DNA from 4 places in the Streptomyces sp. NPDC055400 genome. Region 2 is predicted to be linked to each of the others. Evidence: riboswitches for the same ligand, from Rfam matches in the RefSeq annotation. Region 2 holds a riboswitch; each other region holds the start of a gene.
What was found. Region 2 has a riboswitch for cyclic di-AMP ahead of ACWIGU_RS37065 (C40 family peptidase). Riboswitches for the same ligand answer to the same signal wherever they lie in the genome.

Region 1: it holds a riboswitch for cyclic di-AMP, as region 2 does, so the genes downstream of both, ACWIGU_RS22170 (NlpC/P60 family protein) here and ACWIGU_RS37065 (C40 family peptidase) in region 2, are expected to answer to the same signal.
Region 3: it holds a riboswitch for cyclic di-AMP, as region 2 does, so the genes downstream of both, ACWIGU_RS24565 (transglycosylase SLT domain-containing protein) here and ACWIGU_RS37065 (C40 family peptidase) in region 2, are expected to answer to the same signal.
Region 4: it holds a riboswitch for cyclic di-AMP, as region 2 does, so the genes downstream of both, ACWIGU_RS11260 (M23 family metallopeptidase) here and ACWIGU_RS37065 (C40 family peptidase) in region 2, are expected to answer to the same signal.

What each region holds. Positions count from the first base shown of each region.
Region 1 covers NZ_JBSHLM010000008.1:157,998-165,279, forward strand. The annotation lists gene ACWIGU_RS22160 (M23 family metallopeptidase) at 1-1,255, shown strand, start outside; gene pcrA (DNA helicase PcrA) at 1,312-3,822, opposite strand; cyclic di-AMP (ydaO/yuaA leader) riboswitch at 4,091-4,239, shown strand; gene ACWIGU_RS22170 (NlpC/P60 family protein) at 4,248-5,411, shown strand; gene ACWIGU_RS22175 (tellurite resistance/C4-dicarboxylate transporter family protein) at 5,439-6,386, shown strand; gene ACWIGU_RS22180 (hypothetical protein) at 6,412-6,765, opposite strand; gene ACWIGU_RS22185 (NlpC/P60 family protein) at 7,058-7,282, shown strand, end outside.
Region 2 covers NZ_JBSHLM010000018.1:106,445-113,726, forward strand. The annotation lists gene bioB (biotin synthase BioB) at 1-1,117, opposite strand, end outside; gene ACWIGU_RS37040 (8-amino-7-oxononanoate synthase) at 1,330-2,490, shown strand; gene ACWIGU_RS37045 (DUF397 domain-containing protein) at 2,474-2,710, opposite strand; gene ACWIGU_RS37050 (helix-turn-helix domain-containing protein) at 2,720-3,601, opposite strand; gene ACWIGU_RS37055 (ATP-binding protein) at 3,874-4,308, shown strand; gene ACWIGU_RS37060 (DUF6328 family protein) at 4,330-4,887, opposite strand; gene ACWIGU_RS37065 (C40 family peptidase) at 4,993-5,466, opposite strand; cyclic di-AMP (ydaO/yuaA leader) riboswitch at 5,470-5,647, opposite strand; gene ACWIGU_RS37070 (hypothetical protein) at 6,001-6,309, opposite strand; gene ACWIGU_RS37075 (ATP-dependent Clp protease proteolytic subunit) at 6,317-6,952, opposite strand; gene ACWIGU_RS37080 (hypothetical protein) at 7,118-7,282, opposite strand, start outside.
Region 3 covers NZ_JBSHLM010000009.1:238,422-245,703, reverse strand. The annotation lists gene ACWIGU_RS24580 (glycosyl hydrolase family 95 catalytic domain-containing protein) at 1-1,670, opposite strand, end outside; gene ACWIGU_RS24575 (beta-galactosidase) at 1,660-3,657, opposite strand; gene ACWIGU_RS24570 (glycoside hydrolase family 43 protein) at 3,956-5,434, opposite strand; gene ACWIGU_RS24565 (transglycosylase SLT domain-containing protein) at 5,656-6,396, opposite strand; cyclic di-AMP (ydaO/yuaA leader) riboswitch at 6,399-6,563, opposite strand.
Region 4 covers NZ_JBSHLM010000003.1:675,893-683,174, forward strand. The annotation lists gene ACWIGU_RS11230 (amino acid permease) at 1-261, shown strand, start outside; tRNA gene ACWIGU_RS11235 (tRNA-Lys) at 383-455, shown strand; gene mgtA (magnesium-translocating P-type ATPase) at 558-3,116, opposite strand; gene ACWIGU_RS11245 (tellurite resistance TerB family protein) at 3,295-3,750, shown strand; tRNA gene ACWIGU_RS11250 (tRNA-Met) at 3,802-3,875, opposite strand; gene ACWIGU_RS11255 (PP2C family protein-serine/threonine phosphatase) at 4,075-5,181, shown strand; cyclic di-AMP (ydaO/yuaA leader) riboswitch at 5,441-5,586, shown strand; gene ACWIGU_RS11260 (M23 family metallopeptidase) at 5,598-6,650, shown strand; gene ACWIGU_RS11265 (aldo/keto reductase) at 6,761-7,282, shown strand, end outside.

The DNA of each region.
Region 1 (7,282 bases), on a different contig from region 2:
TCCCGCCCAGTCCGGACCGGACCATTCCGGCCAGTGGGACAACAGCGCGTGGGCCGATGGGACCGGGCAGTGGGACGCGAACGCCTTCGGGGCGCAGGCGCAGGGATTCGCCGCGCAGGACGCGTTCGCCCCGCAGACCTTCCAGGCACCGGCGGCCTTCGAGACCGGGACCTACGAGACCGGGACCTTCGACGCGCAGGGCTTCGAGACCCAGGCGTTCGAGGCTCAGGCCTATGAGACGCAGGCGTTCGAGGCCCAGCCCTTCACCACACAGGCCTTCGAGGCGCAGACCTTCGACACCGGCGCGTACGACGCCACCGCGTGGAACTCCGCGGGCACCGAAGGCGACGACAACGACCTCGACGCACGGCACGACTACGGCCAACCCGACGCCCCCGAGCCCGAGTTGAGCCACAACGACGATCAGCACGACAGCTACGGCGAGGGCCTCGACGACGTCGAGGAAATCGTCGCCCGCGACGAGCGGCCCGCCCCGGTCACGCCGGCCCAGCGCGCCCGCTCCCGCCGCCGCTCCCCCGCCAAGCGCTCCGCGCTGCTCACCGTCGCGGTGCCCTCGGTGTGCGTGATGGGTGTCGCGGGAGTGGCCGCGGCCTCCGTCGGCGGGCTCGGCGGCGACGACAGCAAGGACACGACGGCGGCCTCGGCACCGGACGCGACCGCCGTGAAGCCCTCCGTCGCCAACAACAAGCTCGACACCCAGCTCGCGGACCTCTCCGCGGACGCGGGCGACTTCGCCGACCGGGCGAGCCGCACCCAGGAACGTATCGACCTCAGGGCCAAGCAGCAGGCCGAGCGGAAGCAGGCGGCGGAGGAAGCGGCGCGCAAGGAGCGGCTGCGTCCCAAGTTCGTCCTCCCGGTCAAGCAGCGCGGGCTGAGCGCGTACTTCGGGCAGGCCGGTATCAACTGGATGTCCGTGCACACCGGCATCGACTTCCCCGTCTCGTACGGGACCCCGGTGATGGCCGCGACCGACGGCACCGTCCGTACGCAGTGGAACAGCGCCTACGGGAACATGACGATCCTGACGGCGAAGGACGGCACGGAGACCTGGTACTGCCACCTCTCCAGCCACGCCGTCATGAGCGGACCGGTCAAGGCCGGCGACCTCATCGCGCACTCCGGCAACTCCGGCAACTCCACCGGTCCGCACCTGCACTTCGAGGTGCGTCCCGGCGGCGGCTCGGCCGTCGACCCGCTGCCGTGGCTCCGCAGCCACGGGCTCGACCCGACGTAGCAGGGCCGAGCCTCCCGGCGGCAGCCTCCCCGCAGCTGCCCCACCGGCCTACAGCGCTACAGCTTCTCCACCGGCGCGTACCGCAGCAGCAGGCGCTTCGGCTTGGGCTCGCCGAAGTCGACCGTCGCCTCCGCGTTCGCCCCTGTGCCCTTGACTCCGACGACCGTACCGAGGCCGAACTGGTCGTGCGTGACCCGGTCTCCCACGGACAGTGCGACGACGGGCTTCTCCGTCGCCCGGCGCGTGGCGAACGCCGGTGTCGAGCGCGAGCGCGACGACGAGAGGGACGCGGCGATACCGCTCGTCGGGCCGGCCGACTTGGCGGGCGCCATGGCGCCGGTCCGCTTCCACTCCAGATGCGTGTCCGGGATCTCCTCCAGGAAGCGCGACGGCGGGTTGTACGAGGGCTGGCCCCAGGCGCTGCGCAGCGTGGAGCGCGTCAGATACAGGCGCTCGCGTGCGCGCGTGATGCCGACGTAGGCGAGGCGGCGCTCCTCCTCCAGCTCCTTGACCTGGCCGAGGGAGCGCATGTGCGGGAAGACGCCGTCCTCCATGCCGGTCAGGAAGACGACCGGGAACTCGAGGCCCTTGGCGGTGTGCAGCGTCATCAGCGTGATGACGCCGGAGCCGTCGTCCTCCTCGTCCGGGATCTGGTCGGAGTCGGCGACGAGCGCGACCCGCTCCAGGAACTCGGAGAGCGTACCGACGCTCGCCTCGCCCGCACCCTCGGCCGCGCCGTCCGCCGTCGCGCTCTCCTGCTCGAACTCCAGGGCCACGGCCGCGAGTTCCTGAAGGTTCTCGATGCGCGTCTCGTCCTGCGGGTCCGTCGACGACTGCAGCTCGGCCAGATAGCCGGTCCGTTCGAGCACGGCCTCCAGGACCGTGGCCGGGCCCGCGCCCGACTCGACGATCGTGCGGAGGTCCTCCATCAGCGTGTTGAACCGCTTGACCGCGTTCGTCGAGCGGGCCGCCATGCCGTACGCCTCGTCGACGCGGCGCAGCGCCTGCGGGAAGGAGATCTTCTCGCGCTGGGAGAGCGCGTCGATCATCGCTTCGGCACGGTCGCCGATGCCGCGCTTGGGCACATTGAGAATGCGGCGCAGGGGGACGGAGTCCTCGGGGTTGGCAAGCACCCGCAGATAGGCCAGGACGTCCCTGACCTCCTTGCGCTCGTAGAAGCGGACTCCGCCGACGACCTTGTAGGGCAGGCCGACGCGGATGAAGATCTCTTCGAAGACACGGGACTGCGCGTTCGTCCGGTAGAAGATGGCGACGTCGCCGGCCTTCGCGTCGCGCGCGTCCGTGAGCCGGTCGATCTCGTCGGCGACGAACTGCGCCTCGTCGTGTTCGGTGTCCGCGACGTACCCGGTGATCTGCGCGCCCGCGCCCGCATTCGTCCACAGGTTCTTGGGGCGGCGGGATTCGTTGCGTTCGATGACCGCGTTGGCCGCGGAGAGGATGGTCTGCGTCGAGCGGTAGTTCTGCTCCAGCAGGATCGTTGTCGCGTCGGGGTAGTCCTCCTCGAACTGGAGGATGTTCCGGATGGTGGCTCCGCGGAACGCGTAGATCGACTGGTCGGCGTCACCCACGACGCACAGCTCGGCCGGCGGGAGGTCGTCCGCGCGGGGCGGCTCGTCCTCCCCGCGGCCGCTGTCGGCCGACCCCACCAGCTCCCTGACCAGCGCGTACTGCGCGTGGTTCGTGTCCTGGTACTCGTCGACCAGGACGTGGCGGAAGCGGCGGCGGTAGTGCTCGGCGACGTCCGGGAAGGCGCGCAGGAGGTGCACCGTCGTCATGATCAGGTCGTCGAAGTCCAGCGCGTTCGCCTCGCGGAGGCGGGACTGGTACATCGCGTAGGCCTGGGCGAGGGTCTTCTCGAAGCCGTCGGCAGCCTGAGCTGCGAAGTCTTCCTCGTCGATCAGCTCGTTCTTCAGGTTCGAGATCTTGGCGCTGAAGGACTTCGGCGGGAACTTCTTCGGATCCAGGTCGAGGTCGCGGCAGACCAGGGCCATGAGGCGCTTGGAGTCGGCGGCGTCGTAGATCGAGAACGACGACGTGAAGCCGAGCTTCTTCGACTCGCGGCGCAGGATGCGGACGCAGGCGCTGTGGAACGTCGACACCCACATCGCGTTCGCCCGCGGGCCGACGAGGGACTCGACGCGCTCCTTCATCTCTCCCGCGGCCTTGTTCGTGAACGTGATCGCGAGGATCTGGCCGGGGTGCACACCGCGCTCGCCGAGGAGGTACGCGATGCGGTGCGTGAGCACGCGGGTCTTGCCGGACCCCGCGCCCGCCACGATGAGCAGCGGGGAGCCGCCGTGGACGACGGCCGCCTTCTGGTTCTCGTTCAGCCCGTCGAGGAGCGCCGCCGGGTCGAGCGCCGGGCGTGGGGCGCCGTCCCGGTAGTACTCGTCCCTGGCCGGGGGCACGTCGAACTTCCCGTCGAACAGGTCGTCCGGAACGTGCTCCGGAGCCGTGTCGTCCTCGGGCGGCGGCGGGGCATGCTCCTCACTGGCCTTCGAAGCCGTGAGGTCCGCCAGGAAGCTGTCGTCAAAGAGGCTGCTCATCGCTCTACGAGTCTAGGCCGCCCCACTGACACCCACGGCCGTCCCGGGAACTTCCCCCCGACTTCACGGGCCCGGCCACCTCTCGTAGTGCAGCAATCACCCTCAGCAAGGGTTACCGGAGGTCACGAACGAGATTGCCGAAGGTCACGAAAATGTATCGGGCATATCGAACATCAACCTTCACAGCAGCCACACGAGTTGGCTAGCGTGCTCCGCGGGCCGCCCGTCCCCCCGCCGGCAACCGCGCCGCGAGCGGGTCGCCCCCGCTGAGTTCAGTACGCCGAGAGGCATGGAACCGGGGACCCACGACCTTGGGGTGAATCGGCCGACGACCCGTCAGGGCACGGCCGTAGGGCAGCCTTCCGAACCTCCGCCCGAACCCGACAGCTAACCCGGTAGGCGGTCATGGGAAGGAGACGCGACCCTTGGCGTCGCACCGCAAGCCGCGCACCAGAACACCCGGCCCCCGCACCGCCCCCGTCGTCGGCATCACCACGGCGGCCCTCACCTCCATCGCCCTCCTCTCGCAGACCGCGACCGCCGCCCCCTCCGCGCCGCCGAAGCCGAGCCTGGAAGAGGTCCAGAAGAAGGTCGACACCCTCTACCACCAGGCGGGCGTGGCCACGGAGAAGTACAACGCGGCCAAGGAGCGCACCACCAAGCAGCAGAAGCGCGTCGGCGACCTGCTCGACGACGTCGCGCAGCGCACCGAGAAGCTCAACAAGGCCCGCCAGGAGCTCGGCACCTTCGCCGCGGCCCAGTACCGCACGGGCGCCGTCTCCGACACCGCGACGCTGCTCCTCGCCGACGACGCGCAGGACTACTTCGACCAGGACCAGCTGATGAGCCGGCTCACGAGCCGCCAGAAGAAGGCCGTCGACGACTACCAGACCGAGCAGGCCGCCACCACGAAGAAGCGCACGGAGGCGACCAAGAGCCTGGAGACGCTGACCACTTCGCAGGCCACGCTCAAGAGCACGAAGAGGGACGTCCAGCAGAAGCTCGGTGACGCCCGCGAACTCCTGTCGAAGCTGACCGCCGAGGAGAAGGCGCGGCTCGCGGCGATCGAGAAGAGGAAGCAGGAGGCCGCCAGGAAGAAGGCGGAGGAGCTGGCGCGTCAGCAGGCCGAGGCGGAGGCCAAGCGCAAGGCGGCCGAGGAGGCGAGCCAGAAGGAGAACCCGGACACCGGCACCGGTTCGGGGACGGGTACGAGCTCCGGGAGCACCAGCAGCGGTTACGCCACCAAGGCCGCGAAGGTCATCGACTTCGCCGAGGCCCAGATGGGCAAGCCGTACGTGTGGGGCGCCACGGGCCCGGACTCGTACGACTGCTCGGGCCTCACGCAGGCCGCGTGGAAGGCGGCCGGCATCTCGCTGCCGCGCACGACCTGGGACCAGGTCAAGGTCGGAACGACCGTCACCACGGCCAACGCCCAGCCCGGCGACCTGGTCTTCTTCTACGACGACATCAGCCACGTCGGCATCTACATAGGCGACGGCAAGATGATCCACGCGCCGAAGCCGGGCGCGAACGTCCGCGTCGAGTCGATCTACTACATGCCGATCCACAGCGTGGTGCGCCCGGCCTGACCGCCTTCGTGGGGTTACGTTCGGGCGGTGCGCGGCCCGAACGCAACCCCACGCCCCGGACCCACGTGGTCCCAGCTCCCCCCGGCCGCCGGCGCCGCCGTCATGGCCACCGGCATCATCTCGGTCGGCCTGCGACTGACCGGTCACTCGGTGCTGAGCGGCATCATGCTGGTGCTCGCCGCCGCCCTCTGGCTCGTCCTGGCGGCGGACTTCACCAAGCGGCTGATGCGGGAGCGCGACCGCTGGGAGTCCGAGGCGGACACCCCGCCCGCGCTCACGGCGGTCGCGGCGACGACCGTCCTCGGCACCCGGATCTCCATGTTCGGCTGGCAGACCCTGGCCGAGGCGCTCCTCGCCCTGTCCGCGCTCGTCTGGCCGGTGCTCCTGATCAACGTCGTACGGCACTGGAAGCCGCGGATGCCGGGGGCCGTGTTCCTCGGCTGTGTCGCGACGCAGGGCCTCGTCGTCCTGGCGGCGACGCTCGCGCCCGCGGTCGGCGCGCACTGGCTCGCGTTCACCGGGATGGTGCTCTTCTGGGGCGGGATCATCCTGTACTGCCTCGCGCTGCTCCACTTCGACCTGCGCGAGGTGGCCTCCGGCGCCGGGGACCACTGGGTCGCGGGCGGCGCGCTCGCCATCTCCGCACTCGCCGCGTCCAAGCTCGTCGCGACGGGTCTGTGGAACAGGGACGACACGGACGTCCTGCGCACCATGAGCTTCCTGCTGCTCGCGCTCGATGTGGCCTGCTACGTCGTGCTGGCACTGGCGGAGGTGCGGTGGCCCAGGCCGCGTTACGACGTGCGGCGCTGGTCGACGGTCTTCCCGATGGGAATGACAGCGGCGGCGGCACTGTCGGTGAGCGCCGCCGCCGATGTGCCCTGGCTCAAGGGGCCGGGGCAGGTACTGGTGTGGATCGCGGTGGCCGCGTGGCTCGCCGCCCTGTTCGGGACGTTCAGGTCCCGGACACCCGCCTGACCCGGATCCCGAGGACGGTGACGGCTCAGGTCCAGAGGACCGCGATGAAGATGTTCGCGGTGGTCAGGAGGCCGACGAGGCCGAACAGCCCCTTGTCCACCTTCTCGTCGTCCCGCTTCACGTACACGAGGCCGAGGATCACGATCAGCAGCGCGAGCTTCACGCCGATCTTGATGTTGTTGACGGTGTTGCCGTCCGCCTGGTTCAGGCCCACCAGGACGACGCCCGTGACCAGCATGGTCAGCGCGCCGTGCAGCATCGCCGGGACGAACCGGGCCGTTCCCTTGCCCATCGCCTTCATCTGGGTGAGGAACCCACCGAGGAGCGAGGCGATGCCGATGATGTGCAGGCCGACGAAGAGGTGGATGAGTACGTCCATGACCGGCGAGCCTAGCCGGGGCCTCACTGCCTCCATGAACCGGCCCGCACCGGTCCCGTGCCGGTCACATACGGTCACACCCGGAACACAAGGACCAGTTGGGGACAATCCATCACCAACCCGTGACGGCCAGGTTTAGCGTCCTTCCTCAGGTGACCGGCTCCCCACCCCCGCCCCGCTCAGGGGCGGCAGTCGGGCACCTACCGCCGAGAAAGGTCCGGCGGCGGCCCGCTTCCCCTGTGCGGCCGCCGCCGGACGCGTAAGCAGTACGTACCGGAAGGACGTGCCCCTCGTGTCGGCAGCGCACCGCAAGCCCCGACAGCGCTCGCTCACCGGCCCCACGGCCCGCACCGCGGCGACCCTCGCTCTCGCCTCCGCGGCGACCGCCACCGCCCTGGACGGCGCGGCGCACGCGGAGCCCCGGCTCACCCCGAGCCAGGTGAAGGCGAAGGTCGACCAGCTCTACCAGGAGGCCGAGAAGGCCACCGAGAAGTACAACGGCGCCAAGGAGAAGGCG
Region 2 (7,282 bases):
CTTCGTGCGAGCCGCAGCCCTCTTCCTCATGGGAGCCGCAGCCCCCGCCGGAACCGCAGGCCGAACCCGCGCCGGAACCGCAGGCCGCCTCGGCCCCGGAACCGCAGGGCCCGCCCCGGTGCTCGGGCAGCGTCACCTGGTCGGTGCCCTCGACCTCGAACCCGGCGTCCGTGATCATGTCCAGGTCCGCCTTGCCCGCCTGGCCCTCACTCGTCAGGTAGTCGCCGAGGAAGATGGAGTTGGCGAGGTGGAGCGCCAGCGGCTGCATCGAGCGCAGGTGCACCTCGCGCCCGCCCGCGATCCGCACCTCCACGTCGGGGCAGACGAAGCGGACCATCGCGAGGATCCGCAGGCAGCGCTGCGGCGTCAGGTTCCACTCCTTGGCGAGGGGCGTGCCCTCGAAGGGGATGAGGAAGTTGACCGGCACCGAGTCCGGGTCGAGTTCGCGCAGGGAGTAGACGACGTCGACCAGGTCCTCGTCGCTCTCGCCCATGCCCGCGATGAGGCCGGAGCAGGCGGACAGACCGGCCGCGTGGGCCTTCTGCACCGTGTCGACGCGGTCCGCATAGGTGTGCGTCGTCGTGATGTCGCCGTACGTGCCCTCGGAGGTGTTGAGGTTGTGGTTGTACGCGTCGGCGCCCGCGCCGCGCAGCCGCTCGGCCTGGCCCTCGGACAGCAGACCGAGGCAGGCGCACACCTCGACGCCCTCGTTCTGCTCCTTGATCGCGCCGATGGTCTCCGACACGCGGTCGACGTCCCGGTCCGTCGGGCCGCGCCCGGACGCCACCAGACAGACCCGCTTCGCGCCGCCCGCGACACCGGCGGCCGCGGCCTTCGACGCCTCGTCGGGCTTCAGCCACGTGTACTTGAGGATCTCCGCCTTGGACCCGAGCCGCTGCGAGCAGTACGAGCAGTCCTCGGGGCACAGGCCCGACTTGAGGTTGACCAGATAGTTGAGTTTCACCCGCCGGCCGAACCACTGCCGCCGCACCTTGCCGGCCGCGGCCACCACATCGAGCAGTTCGTCGTCGGAAGTCGCCAGAACGGCGAGCGCTTCTTCACGGCTCGGCAGCTCGCGCCGCAGCCCCTTGTCCACCAGCGTGTTCAGCAGGTCCATGGCCCGATCCTGACCTACGTCCCCTGCTCAGGCCAAGGAGGCTTCGGACAACTCTGCCGGTTCGGCGTGTGGGTATTGCCACATCCTGGGTGGCTGGCTGTCCCGCTAGTGTCTGTGCACTGCCTACAAAACTGTCTACAAAGCAGCGGCGGGCACGGGACAGCACACCCCACTCGAGAACCGGCCGCGACGCGGCCGTCGGAGGGACTCACATGGCGGGATCGCCGTTCGGCTGGATCGACGAGCAGGAGCGCGTGCGCCGCGGCGCCGGACTCGTCCGCACGCTGCGTCCCCGCCCCGCCGAGACCCCGCTCCTCGATCTCGCGAGCAACGACTACCTCGGTCTCACCCGCCACCCCGAGATCACCAAGGGAGCGGCGGACGCGGCGCTGCGCTGGGGCGGCGGGGCCACCGGCTCGCGGCTCGTCACGGGCACCACGGAGCTGCACACCGAACTCGAGCGCGAACTGGCAGAGTTCTGCGGTTTCGAGGCGGCACTCGTCCTGTCGTCCGGCTACGCGGCCAATCTCGCCGCCGTGACCGCGCTCGCCCCGCACGGCTCCCTGATCGTCTCGGACGCGAGCAATCACGCCTCCCTCATCGACGGCTGCCGGCTCGCCCGCGGTGCCACGCAGGTCGTCCCGCACGCCGACCCGGACGCCGTCCGTAAGGCCCTCGACGCGCATCAGGGGCAGGCGGTCGTCGTCTCCGACTCCGTCTTCTCGGTGGACGGCGACGCCGCTCCACTGGCCGAACTGGCAGGAGCAGCAAGGGAGTCCGGGGCCGGCCTGATCGTCGACGACGCGCACGGGCTCGGGGTGCTCGGCGACGGTGGCAGGGGGGCGCCGCAGGCGGCGGGGCTCTCGGGCGCCGACGACACCGTCGTCACCGTCACGCTGTCCAAGTCGTTCGGCAGCCAGGGCGGCGCCGTCCTCGGTCCCGCCCGGGTGATCGACCATCTCGTCAACACCGCAAGGACGTTCATCTTCGACACGGGCCTCGCGCCCGCGGCGGCCGGCGCCGCACTCGCGGCCCTGCGCCTGCTGCGCCGTGAGCCCGAGCGCGCCGAACGGGCGCGCGCCGTCGCCTCCTCGCTGCACGAACTCCTCACGGCCGAGGGGCTCCAGGCCGTACGGCCGGACGCCGCCGTCGTCTCCGTGCGCGCGCCGTCCCCCGAAGAGGCCGTGCGCTGGGCGGCCGACTGCCGCGAAGCCGGCCTCGCCGTCGGCTGCTTCCGGCCGCCCTCCGTGCCGGACGGCATCTCACGGCTGCGGCTGACCGCCCGCGCCGACCTGACCGACGATCACATCGCCCAGGCCGTACGGGTGATCAGCCGCAACGCTCCCGACTCGGCGTTCACCGCAAGGAGTTGAGGAACCCCTCCCAGGCGGAGGGCGAGAACAGCAGGGCGGGTCCGGCCGTGCGCTTGGAATCGCGCACGGCGAGCAGTCCGGCCGAAGGGCCGCGGTGCAGCGGAGCCGTCTCGACGCAGTTGTTCATTCCGGTGCTTCGGCTGCTTCGCCGCCATGGCGCGTCGTGCAGAGAGGTGCTGGGAACCGCGGCGGATGGTACGTACCGAGGCAGAGCTGACATGGTGCCTCCTTACGTGCGTTCACTGTGCGGAGGGGGGTGTGCTCCGGCGATCCCGGCGATGAAATCCAGCGAATCCCCGGGCGAAAGGGCGTGGATCCGAAGGGTGTCAAAGGCGTCCGTGTACGCCTTGAGGTCTTCTTTCCGCTCGAGGTAGAGGCTACTCGTCAAATGGTCGAGAACTACTACGTCCAGATCAGAAGTGTTCGGAAATGAGAACACAACGAAAGGGCCGGTTAGTCCGACATGCTCCCCTGCCGCGAACGGCAATACCTGTAGCCGCACATGGGGAAGCTTCGCCACGTCGGCGAGATGACGCAGCTGCTCCGCCATCACCCGGGGACCGCCCACCGGCCGCCGCAGCACCGCCTCGTCGAGCACCGCGCTGAGCCGCAGCGGCGACGCCGAACGCAGCACCTCCTGCCGGGCGATCCGCACCTCGACCAGGGCGTCGACCTGCCCGTCCGGCAGCCCGTCGAGCGCGGCCCTGGTCACCGCCCGCGCGTAGTCGGGCGTCTGGAGGAGGCCCGGCACGACGGACGTCTCGACTGTCCTGACCCGGCACGCCTGCGACTCCAGGCTGATGAAGTCCCGGTAGGCGGGCGGCAGAAGACCCCGGTAGGCGTGCCACCAGTGCTGGCCGCCGTCGTCCCCCGACCCGGCCAGCGCGACCAGCAGGTCCCGTATGCCGGGGTCCGTGACCTCGAACGCGTCGAGCAGGAGGCGTACGTCCGACGCCTTCACGCCACTGCGGCCGGTCTCGATACGGCTCACTTTCGACTGGTGCCAGCCGACGAGCCGCGCCGTCTCGCCACTGGTGAGCCCCGCGCGGGCGCGCAGCGCGCGCAGCTCGGCGCCGAGCCTGCGGCGGCGCACCGCCGGACCGTGTTTCATTCTGTCTCCTCGGACCTGCGGCCCGGCTCCTTCCGGCCCGGCGGATCGTGTTCCGAGCCGACGGTAGAGGAAGCCGGCGGTGTACGCCCAAATGCGGTCCACCGGCGCAGAGTTCACCGCTTCGAGCGACAGATATATGCATATCTCGGGGGATCGGCTCCACGGGCGGAGCGGGAGTGGCACTCTGGCGCAAAGCACCAGTCCGGGGGTCGCCTCGAGTCATCCGCCATGTGTCGGATTCAGGCCCCGGCGAAAAAAGGGACGACGTCGCCATGGCAGATCACCAGGAAGCATCCGTCACTCTGCCGAGCGATCCTGCCTCGGTCTCCTCGGCCCGGACATATGTCGGCGACGTACTCGCCGAATGGGGCATGCCGCGCGACGCGGAAACAGCCGACACGGTCCGGCTCATCGTCTCCGAACTCGCCACGAACGCCGTGATGCACACCCGCGGGCAGTCACCGGTCTTCACCGTCGACGTGCAGCTGGAGCGCGACGAACACCTGCGCATCGGCGTCACGGACAGCCACCCGCGCTACCCGAAGCGGCTCCCGGCCGCCGTCCAGCAGGACAACGGGCGCGGCATGGTGATCATCCGCTGTCTGACCGCCGAGTGCGGCGGGAGTCTGTCGGTCAGGCCCACCCCCGAGGGCGGTAAGACCGTGTGGATCGCCCTGCCGTGGACGGTCCCTGTCCAGTCGGTGTGAAGGCCGGCGGTGGTGGCGCGGCTACGGGGACGGGGTGTCCGTCCCCTCCTGCGACCGCGTGAGTGAGCGCCGCACCAGACGCGGCAGCACGCCCCACAGGCCAACACAGACCGCGAACGTGCCCGCGCCGGCCGCGATGCCCGCCGCCCGCCCCGCGGTGACGTCCACGACGAGCAGCACGGACCCGGCCAGGGCGAGCATCAGAACGCCCAGGCCGGCCGCGGCGAGCCGCGAGGACATCTGCACGATCTGCGGCTTGGCGCCCCGCCCGAACAGCGCACGGTGCAGCGCCGCGGGCGCCGTGAACAGCGCGGCGGCGAGCGCGGCGAGCAGCAGCGTCGCGATGTAGGTCGCGCGCTGCACGCCGTCCAGCGCCGGGAACCTCGGAGTGAACGCCAGCGTCAGCAGGAACGCGAAGAGGATCTGCACGCCCGTCTGGGTGACTCTCAGCTCCTGGAGCAGCTCGCCGAAGTTCCGGTCCGCGCGCTCCAGCGGCGTCTCGTGCCGGTCCTGCCCCGAGCTCCTGGGGCCTGAGTTGTGTGGAGCGTCCTCGTCGCCGGCCGGTCGGTCCTCGTCCATACGACCACGAGTACCCCATCGCGCGGTTCCGAGTCGGCCGGAGCGGGAGTGCAGCCGGTGACGCCTGACGGGCCCCCAGGGCCCCCGGGGACCCGTCAGGTGGCGCTACCGCACGCGCCCGTACCAGACGCTCTTCGTCCAGATCCGCTCGAGCCGCACCACGGCACCGGTCTTCGGCGAGTGCCAGATCCTTCCCTTCCCGGCGTAGATGCCGACGTGGTAGACGCCGCGGCCCGAATGGAAGAAGACCAGGTCACCGCGTTTGCGATGGGACGCGGAGACATGGCGGGTCTTGTTGTACTGCTGGGCGGCGGTACGGGGCAGCTTCTTGCCCACCCGCTTGAACGAATAGACCGTCAGTCCCGAGCAGTCGAACCTGTGCGGTCCTGAGGCGCCCCACTGGTAGGGGCTTCCCTTCCTCGAGGCCGCGATCTGGAGGGCCTTCGTCGCGGCCGGCGAGGCCTCCGCTTCGGGCGTGGCTCCTGGGACCAGCAGGCTGCCGCCCGCTACGGCGAGCGTGAGGGCGGAGGCGGTGCCGGCCCGGGTCAGCAGCGACGGGACACGATTGAGCGCAGTCATGCGCAACCCTTCGTCAGCCGCCTGTGAAGGATGACCTGTCGGATTCGGGCTGGCGAAGTTGCCCGGCCGCGAAGTGCGGCTTCACCCCAAGGGCCGGCCCGGAAAACAGCTCCGGCGGCCCGTCGTGCTCGGGTCCTCCACTCCTGCCGATCCACTTCTGTCGACCTGGCATCCGTACGGCGGCAGGACTCGGCGTCCGCACGGACCGCCCCGCCGCGGCGGCGGGGGCTTGTCGTCGGAAGGGATCTTCACGCACAAACGGCGTGAACGCAGAGCCGAATCGGCGTGGTGTGAGTGTCCTCACGAGTGATCCATTCGGGTGGACAGCACACTTTTCGACCTCGGCGCGGAGGTCCCAACGAGCCCCGTACCAGCAGCGGAAGGCGGAATTCTCGATTCCGCGTAGGCGTTCCGCGCAACTTTTCCGGTTCGCATGTGCGAGTACCGGCTACGCCGTATGTGGGTACCTCTTCTGGTCCGTTTCGAACCCGGCCCGGACGGTTCGGGTCGATCGCTTCGGTCTTGAACGGGCCGTCAATCGACCGACTCCGGTGGCACTGTGACCCGTTGTGTCCTCCTTTCTCCGTCCAGGACCCGCAAAGCCCGAGCGAGCGTCGTCGCGTGGAGCTCGGTCTCGCCCCGCTGATGCATGAGCGTCAGGGCGTCCCTGAGCGCCGTCGCCCCGCCGACGAGCGCTTGCGCAGCCCGTAGTCCGCCATATGTGTGGTCGCTCCTGGCCGGGTTGATCCTTCCGAGCAGGTCGACGACTTCCAGATAGCGGTCGAGGAGTTCGCACTCGGCGCGCGTCAGCGCGGGCAGCGGGGGCAGCTCGGGTGGCAGCATCGCCGGGTCACCTGGCGCCGTGGGCCGAACCGGACAGCTTGCGGTTGTCGATGACCCGGTCCACGAGCCCGTACTCCACGGCGTCCCGGGCCTGAAGGATCTTGTCCCGCTCGATGTCGGCGCCGATGCGCTCCCTGCTCTGCCCGGTGTGCCGGGCGAGCAGCTCCTCCAGCTGGGCGCGCATGCGTACCAGTTCGCGGGCCTGGATCTCCAGGTCGGTCGGCTGGCCCTGGGCGGGCTCGGGCAGCCCCGGCTGATGGATCACCACGCGCGCACCGGGCAGCATGGCCCGCTTCCCCGGCGTCCCGGCGGCCAGGAGTACGGCGGCGGCGGAGGCGGCCTGCCCGAGGCACACGGTCTCGACCTCGCAGCTGACGAACTGGATCGTGTCGTAGATCGCCGTCATCGCGCTGAACGAGCCACCCGGGGAGTTGATGTACAGCGAGATGTCCCGGTCCGGCGCGGCGTACTCGAGGTGCATGAACTGCGCCATCACATCGTTCGCGGAGGTGTCGTCGATCGGTGTCCCCAGGAAGACGATCCGCTCCTCCAGAAGCTTGGAGTACGGATCGAGCGTGCGGTGCCCGGCCGAGGTGCGCTCGGTGAACTCGGGCAGGACGTAGCGGGCGGAAGGTCGGTTCATGGCACATGCCTCCGTGAGCGCGGAACTCTGTCGCTGCTTCCGTAAAAAATGTACAGGACGTACGGATGGTGGAGTAGGGCTGAGGCTCCGGGAAACGCGAAGAAGGGGGCCGGCCCGCGCCCGATGCGCGTGACCGACCCCCTTCTCCGTGCTGCTGAGGCGTGGCTACCGGTCGTCGTCGTCCGTCCTGGACAGGCGCAGCGCGAGGTGTTGCAGGAGGTCAGCGCTCTTGATGTCGGTCCTGCCTGAGTCGTGCACCTCGGCGAGCTCGGAGAAGAGGAACGCGAACGCGCCCACCAGGGAGATCGTCACCGGCATCAGCGCCGCGAT
Region 3 (7,282 bases), on a different contig from region 2:
GGGTAGAGGTGGCTGAGGTGCCGGTGATCGTAGGCGTCATCCAGGCCGGGCCAGACCCATTCGGCGAGCGCGCCGTCGGAGTTGACCCGGTAGGCGGGCAGCCGGTCCGCGAGCGCGTTCCAGCGGTCGCCGTCCGGCCCCGGTTGCCAGGCGGCGGCGGTGCGCAGGGCGTGCCGGGCCGCCGCGATGTCCATGGTGGCGTTGAGCGTGCCCCAGCTCGCGTTCGCGGGCCGGTTCTCCGGCGAGTAGGACGGTACGACCACGAGGCGGCCGTCCGGCCCTGTGCGGGTGAGGAAGTCCTCGTAGAACAAGGCGAGTTCGGTGAGGGCGGCAGCCAGCCACGCGGGCCGCACCCCGGTCGTCTCGGCCTGCTCGACGAGCGGGGTGAGCAGCCAGTCGGCGCCCGCCGTCCACAGGTGCATCGGCCACTCCCGCTGGAAGTGGTACGTGTGTCCCGACTCGCCGTCGGTGTGTGCGGGGGCGACGATGCCCCGCGCCCCGAAGATCTCCCGCGCGTTGTCCCGCCAGTCCGCCAACTGCCCCTGAATCAGGGCCCCTTGCGCATCGGACACCTCGGGCAGGTCGCAGGCCGCCGCGGACGCCGTCTGGAGATTGAGGTTGGCGTCCGTGGTGAACGCCCCCGACCAGGCCGTGCCCCACTCGCCGGTCCACAGCCCGGTGAGCCGCGGCGGCAGCGCGCCGGACGCGCTCAGCAGGTGGTAGCGGCCCGCCGCGAACAGCCGCTCAAGCAGGGCCGGGCTGTCGGTCCGTTCGAGCAACTCCGAGCCGGGCAGGCCGCGTTCGGAGCGTGGCGCGTCGAGGGTGAACGTGACCCGTTCATAAGCGGCGCGGTGCAGGGCCTCGTGCCGGGCGAGCAGGGTCTCGTAGGTCTCCTCCAGGTCCGGGCCCGCCAGTGAGGCGAGCGCCCCCGCCTCGGCGCCCGCGTCCAGCTCCCCGGGATGCCGCCGCACCCGAGTGAGCAGCAGCAGCCCGTTCGCGCCCTCGACGCGTAGCCCCGCGGTGCCCACCGAGCGCCGCCCGCCCTGCACCAGCGCGACCGTCACCCCGGTGTACGCCAGATCGCTGTCCGGGTAGCGGCAGCGCAGTGTCAACTGCGCGCCCTGGGGTGTCAGGACGACGCTGCGGCCGACCCCGAGCCTGCCCGGCACACCGGAGAGGCGGGGGTCCAGGGACACATCGCCGTCGAGCCCGGGCCCGGTGACGTACTGCACGACGACGTCGTCGGCCCGCGACACGAACACCCGCCCGCGCCAGCCGCTGCACTGTGCCTCGGCCACCCCCGTCGCGAAGGCGACCGCGCGCCGGTAGCCGCGCCACACCACGCTGTCCCGTACGAACCGCACCTGGAACGCCGGATGGAACGCCTGCACCCAGCGCAACGCACGGCCGTCCGTGAACTGCTCGGCCGCCGTGACGTCGCCGGCCAGCAAACTGTCCTGGATGTGCGGGAGATGGGCGGCGATCGCTGGTGGCCTTGGGCGAGGTCCGCCGTCAGGGCGGACCAGCGTGTGATGGGTGACGACCACCCGGTCGTCGTGCGGGTCACCGAACACAAGAGCGCCGTGGGTGCCGTTGCCGCTGAGGAAGGCGTCCTCCCAGCGCGTGGCCGGCGCCGGTTCCCAGGTGCCGTGCGGATGGTCAGCCGGCACTGTGCCCCCGCGTCGTCGTCCCCAGAGCGAGGACCGCGACACCGAACCGCCCGAGAGTCACCGCGTCGCAGTGCTCGGCTCCCGTCAGCAGGTCCCGAAACGTCGTGTCGTCCGGCAAGGCGACGGTCACGTCGTCCCGTCCATGGTGCAGCAGGAACAGCAGCTCGCCGCGGCGTACGGCCTCCACACCTGCGGGGAGGCCGGACAGCGGAGGCCGTACGCCCGCCTCGGCCGCCACGTCCGCGACCAGCGAGCGCAGCGCCGGGGGTTCGGGGAGCGTCGAGAGGTACAGGGCACGGTCGCGTCGCAGCACGGCCGGCAGCCCGTCGAGGTCGCCGCCGCGGTACACGGCACTGACCTCCGTGCCGGGTTCGGCCGTCAGCTCCTCCGACCACAGGGTGCCGGTGAACTGCCCGCAGTCCACGCTCTCGTCGGGGTCCAGCGGCCACCACTCGTGCACCGTACGGATCCCGAACAGCGCGCGCAGCCGCGCGTCCATGCCGCCGGGCCGCACCCGGTCGTCCGCGTCGGCGACCCCGGTGAAGAACCCGGACACGAGCGTGCCGCCGCCGCGCACATACGCCAGGAGATTCTCGATCGCCGCGTCCGTGAGCAGGTACAGGTGCGGCACGACCACCAACTTGTAGGAGGACAGGTCGTGCTCGGGGTGCGCGAAGTCGGTGGCGAGATGTGCCTCCCACAGGGCACGGTGCCAGGCCCGCACGACCTCCTCGTACGCGACGTGTGCCGACGGCCTGCCGTCCTGGCGGTCGGCCCACCAGGAGTGCCAGTCGTGCAGCACGGCGACATCGGCGGCGATACGAGTACCCGCGACCTGCGATCCCAGCTCCGCCAGTTCCGCGCCGATCTGCTTCACCTCGGCGAACGCGCGGCCCTCCTCGCCCGCGTGGCCGACCATCCCCGAGTGGAACTTCTCGGCGCCCTGCCGGGACTGCCGCCACTGGAAGTAGCAGACGGCGTCGGCGCCGCGCGCCACCGTCTGCAGCGACCAGAGCCGGTTCAGGCCGCGCGGCTTGGGGTGGTTCACGCCGCGCCAGTTGACCGGCCCCGCCGCCTGCTCCATCACCATCCAGGGGCCGCGTGCCTGGCTGCGCGTCATATCGGCGATCATCGCGTTGTACTGACCGCCCAGCGGGTCCCGCGGGTCCGGGTACACGTCGACCGACACCACGTCCTCCCGCTCCGCCCACGCCCACGCGTCCTGGCCGATCCAGAACGGCATGAAGTTGGTGGTGACCGGGACGCGGGCGGGGGAGTGCCGTCGCACGATGTCCCGCTCGGCCGTGTAGCACTCCAGCAGCGCGTCCGAGGTGAAGCGGCGGAAGTCGAGGACCTGCGCCGGATTGTGCAGGTACTGGGCGCGGCGCGGCGGGATCGCGTCCGCCCACGTCCCCACGTGCTGGCTCCAAAAGGCCGTGCCCCAGGCCTCGTTGAGGGCGTCCAGCGTGCCGTACTTCGCGCGCAGCCAGTCGCGGAAGGCGTGCGCCGCCTCGTCGCCGTAGTCGAAGGTGCAGTACTCGTTGTTGATGTGCCACATCCGCAGGGCGGGGTGGTGTCCGTAGCGGATCGCGAGGTCCTCGGTGATCGCGGCGGCATGGCGGCGGTACGTGCTGGAGGAGTGCGCGAACTGCTGGCGTGAGCCCCACCACACGGTCTGCCCGTTCTCGTCGCGCGGCAGGGTCTTTGGGTGCAGCCGCCCCAGCCACGGCGGCGGTGACGCGGTCGGCGTCGCCAGGACGACACCGATGCCGTGCGAGTGCATCAGGTCCATCAGCCGGTCCAGCCAGCCGAACTCCCGTGCCCCCGGCGTCGGTTCGAGCTTTGCCCAGGAGAAGACGCCGAGTGTCACCGAGGTGACGCATGCCTCCTTCATCAGCCGGACATCGTCGGCCCACACCTCCTCGGGCCACTGCTCGGGGTTGTAGTCGCCGCCGTACAGCAGGCGGCCTTCATGTGCGATGGTCACCCCTTCACCGCCCCCGTGAGCATGCCCTTCGGCAGCAGATCGCCACCGCGTTCAAGGACGAACCGCGCACGCTGCGCGGTCGCGGCGCAGCCGGACCCGCCAGGGGACCTTGCCGGCCGCGCGCTAGCAGGAGCGGGGCGGGTGGCCGCCACGGCCCCGGTCAGGGAGGTGCCGGCGATGGCGAGTAAGGCCGGGAAGAGGCCCGCCACCCGTCCGGCGCGGCGTCTGCGGCTCCGTGCTTGTCTCATACGGGTCCCTTTCAGCGGCTGAGGTCGGTGGTCCCGGTCAGCGGTCGGGTTCAGATGGAGAGCTGCTCGTAGCGGAACCAGTCGAAGTGGACGGTGCCGGTCGCGGCGTACATGCCGATGACGCGGCCGGTGAACCCGCCGGCCACCTCGGTCGACAGATAGCGGCCGTCGAGGGCCGCGAGTGCGGTGAACGTGCCGTCCGGCTCCTCGACGCCGAAGGCGAGCGTGTCCGGGCCGGTGCGCGCGTCGCGCGGGCTGTCCGTGGGGGTCACGTCGACGCCGAGCACGAGCGGTCCGTCGGACGTCGCCCGGGGCGCGGAGGCCACCACGGTACGCAGTGGTCCGACACGGGCGATCACCCGTACTTCGGCGGCGTCGGCCTCGATCTCGTAGTGGTGCCCCTCGTCGAGCCGGACCGCAAGGCCGCCGGTGCCGTCCGCGGGGTCGAGGTGGGCGCGGACGCGGCAGGAGAGGTGCTGCTGCCGGTGACCCACGAAGGTGAGGTCGGTGGCGTCGGGGCCGCCCCCGAGGGCATGGAGCGTCAGCCGGCCCGGCCGTTCCTTCGTGGTGCAGTGCCGCGGGGAGCGGTGGCGGAGCGAGATCCAGGAGGGCCGCAGATCGGCGTCGTCGAAGTCGTCCGTGAAGGGTTCGGCCCAGGCGGGCGCGGGTCCGGCCGTCGCCGGCGGGCCGACGACCGGCCAGCCGTCCTCCCAGGTGACCGGCGCGAGGAAGGTCTCGCGGCCGAGCACGTGCCAGCCGGGGGTGCCGCCGCGCGGCCGCACCCCGAGGAACACCATCCACCACGTGCCGTCGGGCGCTTGCACCAGATCGGCGTGCCCGGTGTTCTGGACGGGTTCGTCGGTGCTGCGGTGGGTCAGGACCGGATTGGCCGGGCAGGGTTCGAAGGGGCCGGTGGGCGCGGGGCCGCGGGCCACGGAGACGGCATGCCCGCGCTCGGTGCCGCCCTCGGCGATCAGCAGGTACCAGTAGTCGCCCACGTGGTACAGGTGCGGCGCCTCCGGGGCCTTGGCGCCCGGCGTGCCGGACCACAGAGGGCGCGGCTCGCCGAACGTCTCGCCGGTGTACGGGTCGATGCGGACCTGGGAGATCCCGGCGACCGTGACCCAGCACGCGCCGTCCTCGTCCCAGGCGAGATCCGGGTCGATGCCGGGGACGCCGGGCAGCGGGACCGGGTCCGACCAGGGGCCCGCCGGGTCGGTCGCGGAGACGAGCAGATTGCCGCCGCCCAGGCTCACATTGGTGACGACCAGCCAGAAGCGGCCGTCGTGGTGGCGCAGCGTCGGCGCGTAGATCCCGGCGGAGGAGGGTGTGTCCCAGGGCAGCCGCAACTGGCCGGGCCGGTCGAGGACGTTGCCGATCTGCCGCCAGCGCACCAGGTCGCGACTGTGGAAGAGCGGAACCCCGGGGACGTACTCGAAGCTCGAGCACGCGAGGTAGTAGTCGTCGCCGACGCGGCAGACGCTGGGGTCCGGGTGGAACCCGGGGATGACCGGGTGTGGGTCTGCCATGCTGTCTCTCTCCATCGTGTCGAAGCGCTTCGATTCGCGGGGAGGATATGCACGGGGGTGTTGGCGCGCAAGGGGTTGGACAGGACGTAAAACGGCCCTGAAGTCCCGTCATGCTTACGGGACTTCAGGGCCACGGCATCATCGATGTGCTTCATCTGGCAGACGTCGGGCTTCCGTTCGGACGGAGTGGACCGCGGCGTCCTCCGAGCTGGAGCCGACTGTCAGTACGCGCCGTTCACGTTGTCGATCGAGCCGTACTTGTCGGCCGCGTAGTTGCAGGCGGCGGTGATGTTGGCGACCGGGTCGTAGCTGTTCATCGACGTGCCGGGCACGTGGTACGCGGTGAACGTGGGGTCGATGACCTGCAGGAGCCCCTTGGACGGGGTTCCAGCGACAGCGTTGGAGTCCCAATTGTTGATGGCCAGCGGGTTGCCGGAGGACTCGCGCATGATGTTGCGGTGGATGCCCTCGTAGGAGCCGGGAATGTTGTGCTTGGCCATGATGTCGAGCGACTCCTTGATCCAGCCGTCGAGGTCGTTGGTGTACGACTTCTTGGCCGGGGCAGCGGCGAGCGTGGTCCGCTGCTCGGAGCGGTCGGCCCGCTCGGCGGACGCCCTGGTGGCTGCGGGCTCGGCCGGGCTCTTCTTGCCGAGCGTGAGCTTGACACCGGGGTGGATCAGAGCCGGGTCGTCACCGATCGTGGCCCGGTTGTCCTGGTACAGCTTCTTCCAGCCGCCGCTCAGAGAGTGCTCTCGAGCGATCTTGACGAGGGAGTCGCCCGCGGTGACGACGTACGTCGTGGGGGCCGCGGCGCTCTTTGCGGCCGGGGCGGCCTGCGCCGCGCCGGCGCTGGTCGCGCCGAGCACCGGAAGAACGAGCACAGCCGCGCCCGTGCCTGCGGCGGCTATGCCCCGGGTGAGCGAGATGGACTTGGTGCGGCGGTGCTTTCCCTTTGAGGGCATGACGAGTTCCTCTCCGTCGCCTGCGAGGTGAGCTGTCGGGTTCGGACGGGAGATGTCCGGTCGCACGGCGAATGCGACTTCACCCCGAGCCGTTCCGGAAACCGGATCGGCGGCTTACCTGGGTCCCCCGCTCCTGCCGTGCGTAACCGAGTGGGTGGGAGGGAATCCGGATAGCGGCAGGATTCGGCGTTCCATCCGGATTGACGGTGACATTAGGCGAGAAAGAGCGCACAGAACAAGGCCAGAATTCCGAGAACGGAATGTGAGAGCCCTGTCTCGGCCGACCGGAACCTGCCGCTCTCTTTGATCAAAAAGCCCAACCTTCTTTGTGCAGAAGGGAAGTGGGCTCAGCAGGGCTCGGGGCGCGCGTCCGTCCGTGTGACACGGTTCACTGAATGGGACGCGGGCTGGAATGCCGCTCGATTGCGTGTCAGAGTGCCATATTTCGCGTGAATGACGAGCGATATGTGTGTAGCGTCGCGTACGCGGCTAATGATGCGAAAATATGCTTCTTTTCTCAAAAGCGGACATAATGTCGTGTCCTGTTTGTTACGATATGGGATGTATTGCCATCAATGCTGGCTCGGTCGCGCGGACCGATGGACGCCCCCGCCGCACGGTTCATGGGTGGATGTCGATAGGGATGGAGCCTGAACGTGGCCTTGTGCGGTTCGGCTGCGGGATCGACTGACGTGCGGCCGGGCTCCCTTCATCATCGGAATGCACTTCCCGCCGGCCTGATGGGCTCGCGGGATGCCCGGGGTCGGGACAGGTGAGGGCTCCTATGCCGCACCCGGGATCCTCTGCGACTGCGGTTTTCCGGGCAGGTATCTCTCTGCGTGGGAGGCCTGGTCGATCCCAGGACTCAGTGGTCGACGCAGCGAGA
Region 4 (7,282 bases), on a different contig from region 2:
CTGGGCAGGTGGTCGCGGCCGATCGGGATCGTGGCGGTGGTGTGGGTCGCCGTCATCACGGTCCTCTTCATGCTGCCGCAGGTCTCACCGGTCACCTGGGAGACGTTCAACTACGCCCCGATCGCGGTCCTTGTGGTCCTCGGGTTCGCGGGCGTGTGGTGGCTGGTGTCGGCCCGGCACTGGTTCCTCAACCCGGAGCACGCGCGGACCGTGGCGCGTGAGGCGGGGCGCGTGGGAGCGCCGGAACCGGTCGATCCGTGAGCGGCGGGCGCGCCGCGCGGCCGCCCGTGTGACATCCGACAGGCCGTGGAGGCCGATACCCGATCGGCCTCCCGGCCCCGGCGGGCTATGCTCGGGGATGCGTCGGCGCGAGCCGGCGCGTGGACCCTTAGCTCAATTGGCAGAGCAGTGGACTTTTAATCCATTGGTTGTGGGTTCGAGTCCCACAGGGTCTACAGAGAAAGCCCAGGTCGGAGGGCATCCGATCTGGGCTTTCGGCGTGTTCGGGGGTTCCGGGGCCGTCAGCTCGCCCGCCGCTCGCCCGGGGTGTCGGGGCGTCAGCCCTTTCGCAGATACCGCCGCTTCACCGCCGTCAGTGCGACCGCGTACAGGGCGAGGACCGCCGCGAGGAGCGCGTAGTACACGGGCGGCAGGGGAGTCATGCCGAGCTGGCGGGCGGCGGGGGTCAGGGGCAGCAGGATGCCGGCGGCGGTCAGGGACGCGACCGCCCAGCGGACCGGGGCCGGGGTGCGCGGGGCGCGGCCGGTGCGCAGGAGCAGCATCACCAGCGCCTGTGTCAGGAGGTTCTCGGTGAACCAGCCCGAGTGGAACGCCGCCTCGTCGGCCGCGCCCGCCGTGGAGTGCAGGGCGAGCGCGAGGACGCCGAAGGTCGCGAGGTCGGCGGCGGCGTTGAGGACGCCGAACCCGGTGATGAAGCGCAGGAAGTCGCGCGGGCGCAGCGTCGTGGGCCGGCGCAGGGCGCCGGGCGCCGGGCGGTCGAAGGCGAACGAGAGCTGGGCCCCGTCGAAGCACAGGTTCTGCGCGAGCACCTGAGCCGGGAGCATCGGCAGGAACGGCAGCAGGAGGCCCGCCGAGAGCATCGCGATCACGTTGCCGAGGTTCGAGGAGAGCGTGACGCGCAGATACGTGGCGATGTTGCCGCTGCTGTGACGTCCCGCGGTGATCGCGTGGCCGATCGCGGTGAGGTCCTTGCCCGGCCGGTCCGCGGGCTGCGCGAGCACGATGTCCGCCGCGTCGCGCGCCACCGGGACCGCGTCGCGCGGGCAGATCCCGACGTCGGCGGCGCGCAGCGCGGGCAGGTCGTTCACGCCGTCGCCCAGGAAGCCGACGGTCGTCTCCCCGCCGGCGCGCAGGGCGGTGACGATGCGGGCCTTGTGGGTGGGGGTGCAGCGGGCGAAGACGGTGGTGCGGCGGGCGAGGCGGGCCAGTTCCCCGTCCGTGAGCGCGTCGAGGACGTCCGCGGTCTGTACGTCGCCGGCGGCGAGCCCCAGATCGCGCAGGGCGCGCGCGGCGGTGCCGGGGTGGTCGCCGGTGAGCACCTTGACCGTGACGCCGCGCCCTGCGAGATCGCGCAGCGCCTGCGAGGCGGTCGGCACGAGGGCGTCGGTGAAGGCGACGAAGCCGGTGAAGGTGAGGCCGCGTTCGTCGGCGGTGCGGTACGGGCGCTGCCGGGCGGGGCGTTCGGCGGTCGCCACGGCGAGGATCCGGAGCCCGTCGCCGGACAGCGCCGCGGCCCGGGCGAGCAGGCTCGCGCGTTCGGTGTCGTCGAGGGCGCACCGGTCGAGGACGTTCTCCACGGAGCCTTTGACGGCGAGCGTGACCGTGCCGAGGCCGCCGGGCCGCCGGACAACGGCGGTGGCGAGGCGTCGTACGGGGTCGAAGGGCAGGGCGGTGATCCCGTCGTACGCGTCGGTGACGGCCGGGTCTGCCGCGAGGGCCTCGGTGATGACCGCCTCGTCGAGCGCGTCCGGGGCCGGCAGGTCGGCGAGCTGGAGCGTCCACCAGGCGGAGACGGCCGCCCAGTGCAGGGCATCGGGGTCGGTGCGGGCCAGGTCGACGGCAGGGCGGTCCTGGGTGAGGGTGCCCGTCTTGTCGACGCAGAGGATGTCGACGGCGCCGATGTCGTGGAGCGCGGGGAGCCGTTTGACGATGACGCCGTGGGCGCGGGCGAGCAGCGCGGAGCCGCGGGCGAGCGCTGTCGTGACGATGACCGGCAGCATCTCCGGGGTGAGCCCGACGGCCACCGCGACGGCGAACGGCAGGGTCTCCAGGCCCCGGCCGCGCAGCGCGGCGCCCGCCATCAGGACCAGCGGCGGCGTCAGCAGCATGAAGCGGATCAGGGTCCAGGAGATGCCGTGCACGGAGCGCTCGAACGCGCTCGCCCCGCGTGGTACGCCGACCGTGCGGTGGGCGGAGGCGAAGCGGGTGCCGGCGCCTGTCGCGAGCACCACGGCGCTCGCGCTCCCGGAGGCCACGCTGCCGCCCTGGAAGCACAGATGCGCCGACTCGCCGTCCGAGGGCAGGTCCACGGGATGCTTGTCGGCCGGCACGGACTCCCCGGTGAACGCCGCCTGCTGCACGGTCAGGCCCTGCGCCCGCAGGAGGCGCACGTCGGCGGGGACCAGGTCGCCGGGGCCAAGGCGTATCACGTCGCCGGGCACCAACTGGCTTACGGGGACCTCGTGTTCGACAGGTGCGGCGCTCTCGTCGTCGCCGGGGCGCCGCAGCACGGTCGCCGTCGTCGCGACCAGGTCGCGCAGGCCCGCCATGGCGCTGTCCGCGCGGCGCTCGCCGGCGGAGCGCAGGCCGCAGCTGACGGCGACCAGAACGAGGATCACGCAGGCGGTGCCCCAGGCCGCGACGGTCGCCGAGACGAGGCCGAGGCAGAGCAGGACGCCGGTGAACGGGTCGCGCAGGCTGCGGGCGGCCAGGCGGGGCCAGGACAGGGGGCGCGTACCCGGCAGGACGTTCTCACCGTGGCGGGCGAGGCGCCGCTCGGCCTCCGCCTCGGTGAGGCCGCGCGGGCCGCTGTCGAGGGAGCGCAGGAGCTGGAGGGTCGGACGGCCGGGGTCCGTCTGCGGGGCGGTGTCGGTCACTCTCGGGCGCCGTCAGGGATTCTCGGGTGTCGTCACCGTCGTCTTCTCCCGTTCATCGGACCGCGAAAGGCTCCCCGGCAAGGGGTTCGAGCCTTCAGTTTAGGGGCGGAACTTTTGCCGCCCCCCACTAGTTTCTACAGCGCTGTAGAAGATCAGTATGTGCCGATCGAGGAGAGTCATGGCCCTGTGGGATCGCTTCAAGGAGTCCGCGTCGACGATGCAGACGCAGCTCATGGCGAAGAAGAACGACCTGAAGAGCGGCGCCTTCCGTGACGCGAGCATGGCGATGTGCGCGCTGGTCGCCGCGGCGGACCGGAACATCGACCCGGCCGAGCGCAGCCGCGTGGCCCAGCTCATCTCCACGAACGAGGTGCTGCAGAACTTCCCGGCGGACCAGCTCCAGAGCCGCTTCGACGCAAATCTGAACAAGCTGACCGCCGACTTCGACTTCGGCAAGGTCAGCGTCCTCCAGGAGATCGCCAAGGCGAAGAAGAAGCCCGCCGAGGCGCGCGCGGTCATCCAGATCGGCATCGTCATCGGCGGCGCGGACGGTGACTTCGACAAGACCGAGCAGGCCGTCGTCCGCGAGGCCTGCCTGATGCTCGACCTGCCCCCGCACGAGTTCGACCTGTAGGCGGATACACCGAAGGCCCGGAACCATTGGTTCCGGGCCTTCGGCCTTCAGTAGCGGGGACAGGATTTGAACCTGCGACCTCTGGGTTATGAGCCCAGCGAGCTACCGAGCTGCTCCACCCCGCGTCGGTAAACACGACTCTACGCCATTGCGGCGACAGAACGCGAATCGGTTGCCCGGCGTTCCGCGATCCGCCGCCTCGGGCCCCTTTCACCCGGTCGGTCCCGTCAGGTCGCCCGATGCCTGTTCCGGGGGAACCCTGGGGTGGGGTCCGACGACGTGCGCAGGCGCGGGACCGACGCGGACGGTGGCGGGAGACGAGCGGTGGGGCAGCGAGGAGGACACGGTCGAGAGTCGGAGCCGGGCCTGTCCCGCGCCCGGTTCTTCGTGCGTCTGCTGCCCGTGCTGCTCATCGTGGTCGGGGCGATCTACGACTACATGACGCCGTCGACGTTCACCGGCGTGCCCCTCTTCACCGCCGCGCCGCTGGTCGCCGCACCGTTCTTCTCGCCCCGCGGTACTTTCCTGACCGGCCTCGCGACCGTCGCCGTCGTACTCGGGGTGCATCTCAGATACACCCGCAGTTACGACACCGACGCCATCACCGAACTCGTCACGGTCGTCACCGTCGCCGTCCTCGCCTGTGTCATGAACCGCGTCGTGCGGCGGGGCAGTGAGCAGCTCACCTCCGTGCGCCAGATCGCCGAGGCGGCCCAGCTCGCCGTCCTGCCCGAGCCGGCGGAGCGCATCGGCGGCCTGGAGATCGCGGCGCGCTACGAGGCGGCCCAGGCGGGGGCCTTCATCGGGGGCGACCTGTACGCGGTGCAGGACACCCCGCACGGGGTGCGGCTCGTCGTGGGCGACGTACGCGGGAAGGGCATGGGCGCGGTGTCCGCCGTGGCCGTCGTCATCGGCGCCTTCCGGGAGGCGGCCGAGCAGGAGGCGACCCTGGAGGCGGTCGCGCAGCGGCTGGAGCGGGCGCTCGCGCGGGAGGGGCTGCGGCGCAACGGCCTCGACGAGTCCGAGGGTTTCACCACGGCCGTGCTCGCCGAGATCCCGCACGGCAACGGCCTCGTACGGGTCATCAACCGCGGCCACCCGGAACCCCTGATCCTGGGCGGCGACGGGGCGCTCAAGGTCCTGTCGCCGCCGGAGCCCGCGCTGCCGCTCGGGATGGGCAGCCTCGGCAGCTGGCCCGACCGGGCGTCCGAGACGGAGTTCCCGTCCGGGGCGACGCTGCTGCTCTACACCGACGGCCTCTCGGAGGCGCGCGACGCGGAGGGCACCTTCTACGACCCGGCGGCCCGGCTCGCGGGGCGGATGTTCCCGGGGCCCGATCCGCTGCTGGCCGCGCTCGCCGCCGAGGTCCGCCGGCACACCGGGGGCGGCACGACGGACGACATGGCGCTGCTCGCGGTGAGGCGGCCGTGAAGCACCAGTGAAGCAGCCGTGACTGCCGTCTTCACCTTCCTTAGTCGAACGACGTCGCTGCGCATAACATTTGACAAACCGTCAGATGAACCGCCCGCTCCGACGGCCGGTCAACTCGCCCGATTCCGCCCGCTCGTGCCCCGATAAGTCCAGGCCAAAGGCGTTAACGATCAGTCGGAACGGCTTGGAATCGGGCCCCGGTGTCTATTAACGTTCGATAACGCAGCGCGGTCGTCCCAGCCGTCACAAGAGATGGCTCCGTGCGCACGCGCCTAATCCCGCAAGGGAGCCGGGGAACCACCAACTTGGGGTGAATCGGACGTCTTTCCTTGCGGAAGGCGTCGGTAGGAGACCTTCCTGCTCCGAACCCGTCAGCTAACCCGGTAGGCGAGAAGGAAGGAAAGGAGCGCGCCCCAGTGGCGTCCAACCGGCCTGCCCCAGAGTTCTCCTACGCGCCGATCGACGAAGAGTTCGGCGAAGCGGACGAGCGGACCTGGGACGAGTGGAATCCCACCGAGGAGTCCGTCCGCCCCGTACGCGGCCGGCACCGCGTAGCCAAGCAGCGCGGCGGCCTCGCGCGCAGCTCCACCGTTCTCGGGGTCGGCGTGATCGCGGCCGTCGGCGCGGGCGGCATCGCCACCGCGCAGGGCGGCAAGCCCCCCGTACACATCTCGATGCCCGACCTCTCGGCCGTCAAGGACTCGCTGCCGGACGCCAAGTCGCTGCCCGGCGTGGGCGCGCTGATATCCGACGGTTCGGACGACGACTCGTCCGGCGCCGACGCGGCCCCGCTGACCGGCGCCGGCGTCACCACCGCGGACGCCCGCCAGGGCGAGACCGCCGGTGAGGCACTGCGCGCCCGCATCATGCAGCAGGCCGAGCAGCAGCAGGACCAGGCCGCCGACGCCGAGGCCGCGGCCGCCGAGGAGGCCGCCGCCAAGAAGGCCGCCGAGGACGCGGCCAAGGAGCAGGACGCCGCCACGGCCAAGGCCGCCGCCGACAAAAAGGCGGCGGAGGAGGCCGCGAAGAAGAAGGCCGAGGCCGAGCGCCTCGCCGAGCTCGCCAAGAGCTTCACGCTGCCGGTCGCCTCCTACACGATCACCGGCACGTTCGGTCAGCCCGGCTCGATGTGGTCCTCCGGCTACCACACGGGTCTCGACTTCGCCGCTCCCACGGGTACGCCGCTGAAGGCGATCCACTCCGGCACCGTCAAGGAGGCCGGCTGGGCGGGCGCGTACGGCTACCGCACCGTCCTTGAGCTGCCGGACGGCACCGAGCTCTGGTACTGCCACCAGTCGTCCCTCAACGTCAGCGCCGGCCAGAAGGTGACCAGCGGCGACGTCATCGGCCGCGTCGGGGCCACCGGCAACGTGACCGGGCCGCACCTCCACCTGGAGGTCCACCCCGGCGGCCAGGCGACCGGAGTCGACCCCGCGCCGTGGCTGCGTTCCAACGGCCTGACCATCTGAGGCGCCTCACCCTCCGAACCCCGGTGGTCCTGACGGCAACCCCCCGACGTCAGGGCTGCCGGTCGGCCATGCCCGGAATATCTTGCTCCGTATCGGTGTTATGACGGACCATGACTTCTCTTCGCAAGCTCGGCTCGTCCGACCTCGAGGTGTTCCCGCTCTCCCTCGGCGGCAATGTGTTCGGCTGGACCGCCGACGAGGCGCAGTCCTTCGCCGTGCTCGACGCGTACGTCGCCGCCGGCGGCAACTTCGTCGACACGGCCGACGCGTACTCGTCGTGGGTACAGGGCAACAAGGGCGGCGAGTCCGAGACCGTCATCGGCAAGTGGCTGGCCGCGCGCGGCAACCGCTCCGATGTCGTCATCGCCACCAAGGTCGGCGCCCACCCCGACTTCAAGGGGCTGTCCGCGAACACCATCAAGTCCGCCGCAGACGAGTCGCTGCGCCGCCTCGGCACGGACTACATCGACCTCTACTACACGCACTTCGACGACCCGTCCGTGCCGGTCGAGGAGATCATCACCGCCCTCGACGAGCTGGTGAAGTCCGGGAAGGTGCGCGCCATCGCCGCGTCGAACCTGACCCCGGAGCGCCTCCAGGAGTCCCTGGACTTCTCCGACCGCGAGGGCCTC